2 regions of the Nocardioides sp. CF8 genome follow, and region 2 is predicted to be linked to the other one. Evidence: predicted binding sites of a transcription regulator. Region 2 holds the regulator's gene; the other holds the start of a gene.
The links. The regulator LexA, encoded in region 2, represses DNA repair genes until DNA is damaged. The targets are predictions, from matches to a motif close to TCGAACANNTGTTCGA.

Region 1: a site for LexA is predicted at 1,426-1,441, ahead of CF8_RS14560 (HNH endonuclease signature motif containing protein). Genes of this name have one in related genera too.

The regions. Positions count from the first base shown of each region.
Region 1 is NZ_CM001852.1:2,970,613-2,974,020, reverse strand. Features, by position in the region: gene CF8_RS14565 (VanZ family protein) at 1-41, opposite strand, end outside; gene CF8_RS14560 (HNH endonuclease signature motif containing protein) at 142-1,395, opposite strand; gene CF8_RS14555 (MFS transporter) at 1,521-2,768, opposite strand; gene CF8_RS14550 (MerR family transcriptional regulator) at 2,867-3,408, shown strand, end outside.
Region 2 is NZ_CM001852.1:3,852,836-3,856,243, reverse strand. Features, by position in the region: gene CF8_RS22125 (hypothetical protein) at 1-516, shown strand, start outside; gene CF8_RS18785 (LysM peptidoglycan-binding domain-containing protein) at 712-1,071, opposite strand; gene lexA (transcriptional repressor LexA) at 1,335-2,063, shown strand; gene CF8_RS18775 (phosphatase PAP2 family protein) at 2,183-2,968, shown strand; gene CF8_RS18770 (alkaline phosphatase D family protein) at 2,965-3,408, shown strand, end outside.

The DNA of each region.
Region 1 (3,408 bases), 880 kb from region 2:
GGGCCGATCGGAAGATATCGCCAAACGTCATCCTGGAACATGCTGGAACCCTAGGAGCAGTCGACCGGGTTCGACCTGCAACGCGCGCACTTAAACTCGGCAGTTGAGCGCACAACGTGAACCGCGCACTCTCCCGTCGGTCTACGTGCGCCTGGAGAAGCGATAGTCGCCATTGGGCAGTTGCTGCGTGAGGTAGCGGGTGTCGTGGGCGCGGTGGTGGTGATGGCAGCAGAGCAGGGCGGCGTTGTCGAGGTCGGTCTTCCCGCCGGTTGACCAAGCGTGGGGGTGGTGGGTCTCGCACCAGGCTGCGGGGACGCTGCACCCGTCTGCTTGGCACTGGCTCTGCTGGATGCGGAGTGCCTTGCGTTGCGCCGCGGAGTGGAGGCGGCGACTGCGGCCGAGGTCGAGGACTTCGGACTTGCCGCCGAGGACGGCGGGCAGGATCTTGGCCTGGCAGGCGAGGCGCCGGGCCTGTGACGCGGTGATGGTGTCGCCGGTGTCCAGGGTCGCGATGCCGGACCTCTCCAACGCCGCCGTGAGCTGGTCCAGGTCGAGGCGGACCGTCACGGTGGTGGCGGTGCCGCCGTGTGCGGGCAGCACCTGCGCCGGCAGTGACTCGAGGAGGTCGGTCAACGCCAAGCCCAGGAGGCGTGGCGTCGAGACGCGTTCCCCGTCGTGCTCGGACGCGGTGCGTCGAGGCGAGGCGAACGCTTCGAGGTAGGTCCGCAACCGGCCGGCGGCGGCATCGGAGATCCGGCCGCCGATCCGGGTGGTGCCGTCACCCAGCGGTGCCAGGGTCAGGCGCGTGTGTTCGGCGGCGAGCTGTTCCTCTCTCTCCAGGGCCTTGCGTTCGGCCTCTTCGCTGATCTCGGGGGCGATGACCTCGAGCACCTTGTGGGCGAGGCGCCGCAGTTGGGTGGGAGCGAAGTCCTCGGCGAGAGCGATCAGGTGGACCTCGGCGCGTTCGCGGATGTCATCGGTCACGAACTCGATGGGCAGCTCGTCGAGGGCGTGCACGATGACCCTGGCCTGGTCGAGGTTGACCCGACCGTCGAGCACCGCGGCCTGGAGGTGCACGTGGTCGGTGTCGAGGGACCGGGCGAGGTGGTCGAGGCCGATGCTGGGTCGGTGGTCGTGGCGAGTGGCGGTCGCGTACCAATCGCCGACGCGCTTGGCGCCCTGTTCGTCGGCGACGTCACCCGAGACGGCCATCACGGACAGCAGCAGGCCCTGGGCGCGGGTGATGACAGTGGACAGGTCGCGCATCGCAGCCGCTCTGTCGCGGGTGGGAACGAAGATCGGGTTGAACGTGGTGGCCTTGTCGAAGGCCTCGGAAATGCTCGCGACAACGTCCAGCAGCGGGTGCTGCGGAGGCTTGTCGTGAATGGTTTCCATGGCGTGATTCTACGCCCGAAAACTATGGATAGGAACAGGTGTTCGAGTTATCCACAGACCAATTGTGATGATTGGTTTTCCACAGGCAGATCGACCAGAAGTGGCCCGGGGCGGGAATGCTGGTTCTAGTCGATACGCACATTGCGAAACGGTGACACGACCAGCATGAGGGCAGAGATGGCGAAGATCGCCGCCGCAGCGCACAGCGTCTCGCCGTACCCGACGGCATCGCCCAACAGCCCGGCCACGGGTGAGATGAGCACCATGACGCCGCGGTTGAACGAGCGCAGCGTGGTGTTCGTGCGTGCCTGCAAGTCGTCAGGGGTGAGCGCCTGGCGGAAGGTCATCTCGTGGGAGTTGCTGGTGCCCATGGCCCAGCCGTGGCACAGCTGTCCTGCTGCCAGGACGGCTGCGGCAGTCCAGCCTGCGGGGACCGAGGTCGCTGCCAACATGATCAGCACTCCCAGTGCGGATACCACGCGCGAGCAGATGATCGCGCCGCCCGTGCCCAGGCGAAGACCGAGTCGCGTGCTGAGGGTCGCGCCGATGAGCGCACCAACGCCTGCGACAGCGAACACCAGACCCATCTGCAGCGCCGATAGGCCCAGCTGGCGATACCCGTAGGGGACGACCAGGACCAGCAGGACCGCCTGGCCGGCGAACCACACGTGGGTCGAGAGGGCGAGGCGACGCAGGCCGGATGCTCCGTAGGCCCATCGGGCGCCGTCCATCATCTCCGCGACCAGCCCACGCGCCCCGACCCCAGCGGGCTTGGCGCTGGGGGGCTCCGAGACATCCTTCATCGACGCGACCATCAGTGCCGAGAACAGGTAGGTGAAGGCATCGACGAGCACCGACAGTGGCGCTCCCAGGATCCGGATCAGCACACCCGCCACGGCGGGACCCGCGGTCTGGGCAACCGCGCTGGCGCCGTCCAGGCGCGCGTGTGCGCGCTGGAGGCGATCTCGCGGTACGAGCCTGGGGACGAATGACATGGACGCCGCATCGTTGACCAACGAGGCCGTGCCGAACAGGGCCACGACCACCAGCACCAGTGGGAAGGAGATGAAGTCGAATCCCCACGCAAGCGGGATCAGTCCCAGGAGGCCGGCGCGAACGACGTCGGTGATCACCATGACCGGCCGCCGACGGACGCGGTCGACGAGCGCCCCCACGACCACGCCGAGAAGCAAGTACGGCAGCAGGCGCGCGGAGTTGAGCCAACCCACCTGTGCCGCACCGCCGTGCAGGGTCACCAGCACGAGTGTCTGCAGTGCCAACGAGGTGATCGCGCTTCCAAGGCCGGAGACCGCCTCTGCCCAGAAGAAGCGCCTGAACGCTCCGGACGGCTCGGCACGCGGCAGGGAGCTCACGCTCACAGCCTCGCAGAAGCAGTTCCGGGTTGACCTTGCCCCAGCGGCAAGCACCAGTGTCGTCGCACCGGTGACCGACACCGGGGAGGATGGAGACGATGACCGACCCGCAGACCTTCATGACCATCGGCGACTTCGCCCGCGCTGCGGGGCTGACGTCGAAGGCGTTGAGGCTGTACGACGACCTGGGACTGCTGCCTCCTGCGGAGGTAGACCAGCACTCGGGCTACCGCCGCTACGGCGCGTGGCAGCTGGAGCCCGCCCGACTCGTGGCGACGCTGCGACTGCTGGGAATGCCGCTGGCGCGGATCAAGCAGGTCCTAGATCTCTCGAGTGCCGAGGCGGCGCAGGAGATCGAGACGTACTGGAGTCAGGTCGAGGCCGACACGGTGACTCGCCGTGACCTCGTCACCACCCTCGTCCATCAGTTGAGGAACGAGGCGCACACCATGACCACATCGACCGACACCCTCCACGCCGAGCTTGGCGCCAGTCTCCGACGGGGCCGGCGCGACCGGCAGCAGGACGCCCTGATCGCCACACCGGAGCTGGTGGCCGTGGCCGACGGCTTCGGCGGCCGCGACGACCTGGCTGCCGCGGCGCTCGCCGCCTTTGCTGCAGGCGGTCTCGACGCGGCCAT
Region 2 (3,408 bases):
GGCGACCCCGTTGACCCCGGTGCGCAGACGCCAACGGTCGACATCCCCGGCGAGGCACTGAGTGCCTTCAAAAAGGTCGAACTGCCTGCCTCCACGATCGAGATCCAGCCGCCAGGCGGCGAGACGCTGGTCAACTTCAAGACGATCTTGTCGACCCAGGCTGAGCGGCATCAGATCCCCGTCACCCTCGAGAAGGTCAAGATCGATCTCGTCCTCGAAGTCTGGCCGAGCCACTTCAAGTGGCACCACGGCGACGGGACCGAGCAGGAGTCGGCGGTCGCGGGAATGAAGTGGACCGACGGCGCCGACGTCGACAGCGCCGGCTTCATCACGCACGTCTACACCACGACGCTGGACGCGGCCCGGGTGAGCGTCGACACGACATGGTCGGCACAGTTCAAGGTCGTCGGCGACAAGGACTGGCGCCCGGTCGACGGAACCGTCACCAAGGTCGGCGCTCCAGCAACTCTCGGGGTGCTCGAGGCGAAGCCGCAGCTCGTCACGAGTCCGAACTGACGGGGTCACTCATCACCAGCGCGGCTGGACCGTGTGGCTCTGGTGTCACAGGCAGACACCAAAGCCACACAGTCGGCGGCAAGCAACGAGACCACCAGCAAATGCCGCGAGGGGCGGGCCACGCAAGTGGCCCGCCCCTCGTCTTCCCCGGCCCGCCAGCCGGGGTCGAGTCGGCTGGCGGAGGCTGTGAGTCGGTCAGTCGGTGCTGACCGGGACGCGGAGCTTCTGGCCCGCGGAGAGCGCGACGGAGTCGAGGGCGTTGAGCCGCTCGATCTCGCGCATGGTGGAGCGGATGTCGCCCTCGACGTCGAGCTCGGCGGCGATCCCCCAGAGGGTGTCGCCGGTGCCGACCATGACGATCTCGGTCGGCTCGGCCTGGCCGGGCGTCTCGGAGCCCACGGCGACGGAGCCGAGGAAGAAGGCCGCGAGGAGCAGCAGCGCCAGCGCCGCGAGGAACACGACCACGCGGCCGCGGCGCGTCAGGCGCACGCTGGACTGCGGGGCGCGAGAGACGCGCGGGGCGGAGAAGGTGGGGGAAATGCTGAGGGTGCTCATGTTGGCCTCCTGGGGAAGATCAGCCGGTCGTGGTGTCGAGGGAATGTCTAGACGGAGCCACCGACAACGGCAGCGGGTCGAAGAGACGTTCGATCGAACGTGTGTACGACGGTAGAGCATGTGTTCGAACGATGCAAGCGCTCGAGCGAACAATTGTTCGACACGTCAGGAGTCCCCCGAGGCCGACACGCCTTCGAACAAATGTTTGAACAACTGCTCGGCGATGACTACGGTGAAACCAACCGACTGCAGGAGGAGCCGCCATGGCGAAGAAGGAAGCACCGGACGCAAAGGTCCTGGCCATGCCCGACGGGCCGCCGGACGCCACGGGACTCACGCCGCGCCAGCAGCGCGTGCTCGCCACGATCAAGGACGCCATCGAGACCCGCGGCTATCCCCCGAGCATGCGCGAGATCGGCGCCGCGGTCGGGCTCACCAGCTCCTCCAGCGTCGCCCATCAGCTCAAGACCCTCGAGGAGAAGGGCTTCTTGCGACGCGACCCCAACAGGCCGCGCGCGCTGGAGGTGTTCCTGCCCGAGGTGATGGCCGCACGCCGCTCGATGTCGAGCGCCGACGAGTCGACGTACGACGAGACCGACATCGGCGACGCCGCGCCCCCGGCGACCTATGTGCCGATGGTCGGACGGATCGCCGCCGGCGGGCCGATCCTGGCCGACGAGCGCATCGAGGAGGTCTTCCCGCTGCCCAAGTCGCTGGTCGGCGACGGCACCTTGTTCATGCTCGAGGTGTCGGGCGACTCGATGATCGACGCAGCGATCTGCAGCGGTGACTACGTCGTGATCCGCCAGGAGCAGACGGCCGAGAACGGCGACATCGTCGCGGCGCTGATCGACGGCGAGGCGACGGTCAAGACGTTCCAGCGCAAGGACGGACACGTCTGGCTGCTGCCGCACAACGTCAACTACGACCCGATCGACGGCACCAACGCGACCATCCTGGGCAAGGTGACCGCGGTCCTGCGCCGCGTGTGAGGCGAGGTCACCCCTGACCGACACCTGCAGGCGACCCCGGGGTTCCGCGACCGGATCCCCGGGGTCGACCGGGGACAAGCCCGATGCCGGTCAGCCGTCGCCCGGGCTTGTCTGGAACCGTGACGATCCTCGCCCCACGCCCGACCATTTCCGACTCCGCTGCACAGCTCCAGCGGAGTCGTCGCGGCTTGCGCGAGCTCGGCTTCATCGCGCTGCTCTACATCGCGTACGCCGCCTCGCGGGTGTTCGCCGACGACGCCCTCGCGCCGGCGCGTGAGCGAGCGATGCGGATCGTCGACATCGAGGTGACGTTGCTGCTGGACCTGGAACGGACAGCCGTCGGCTGGTTCGTCGACCACGACGTGGCGGGCCTGCTGGCGGCCTACTACTACGCGACGGCCCACTACGTCGGCACCGCCGTCGTGCTCGGCTGGCTCTACCGGCGACGCGCCGCGCTCTATCCGCGTGCCCGGCAGGTCCTGGTCGCGAGCACCCTCGTCGCACTCGTCGGCTACCTGCTGATGCCGACCGCTCCCCCACGCCTCGTCGGCTACGCCGACCTGATGGCGCTACACGCAGACAGCGGCTGGTGGGGCGAGGCCGCGTCGGCACCGCAGGGCATGGGCTGGCTGACCAACCAGCTGGCCGCCTTCCCGAGCATGCACGCCGGCTGGGCGCTGTGGGTGGCGCTCGCGATCAGCGCCGCGACGACCCACCGCGGGTTGCGCTCCGTCGGCTGGGCGCACGCCGTGCTGACTGCCGTCGTGGTCGTCGGCACCGGCAACCACTGGCTCCTCGACGTGGTCGCCGGCTGGGCCATCGTGCTCCTGGCCTGGCAAACAACGAATGAACGTCCGGTCGCCCCGCGTGATCTCGAGGCCTCTGCGTCGTTGCTACATGCGTGACCCAGACCTCGCGCCCCGTTCCGCGCCGTACGATCCTCGCTTCCGCCGGAGCCCTGACCGCCGCAACCGCCGCGAGTGCCGCGGCCAGCGCCGGCGTCGCAGCCAAGCCCGGCCAGGAGCATCGCGTCTTCCAGCACGGCGTCGCCTCCGGTGATCCCCGACCGGGTCGGGTCGTCCTCTGGACCAGGGTGACTCCCTCGCCGGACGCGACTCCCGGGTCGGGCCGCGGCTCGGCCGTGGACGTCGAGTGGGAGGTCGCGCTCGACGAGCGCTTCCGCAAGGTCGTCCGTCGCGGCACCGCGCGCACCAGCGCGGCGCGAGACCACACTGTCAAGATCGACGCGACGCGGTTGGCGCCCGACACCTGGCACTTCTACCGCTTCCGCGTCGGCCGCCACGTCAGCCCCGTCGGCCGCACCTGGACGGCGCCGCGCGCCACC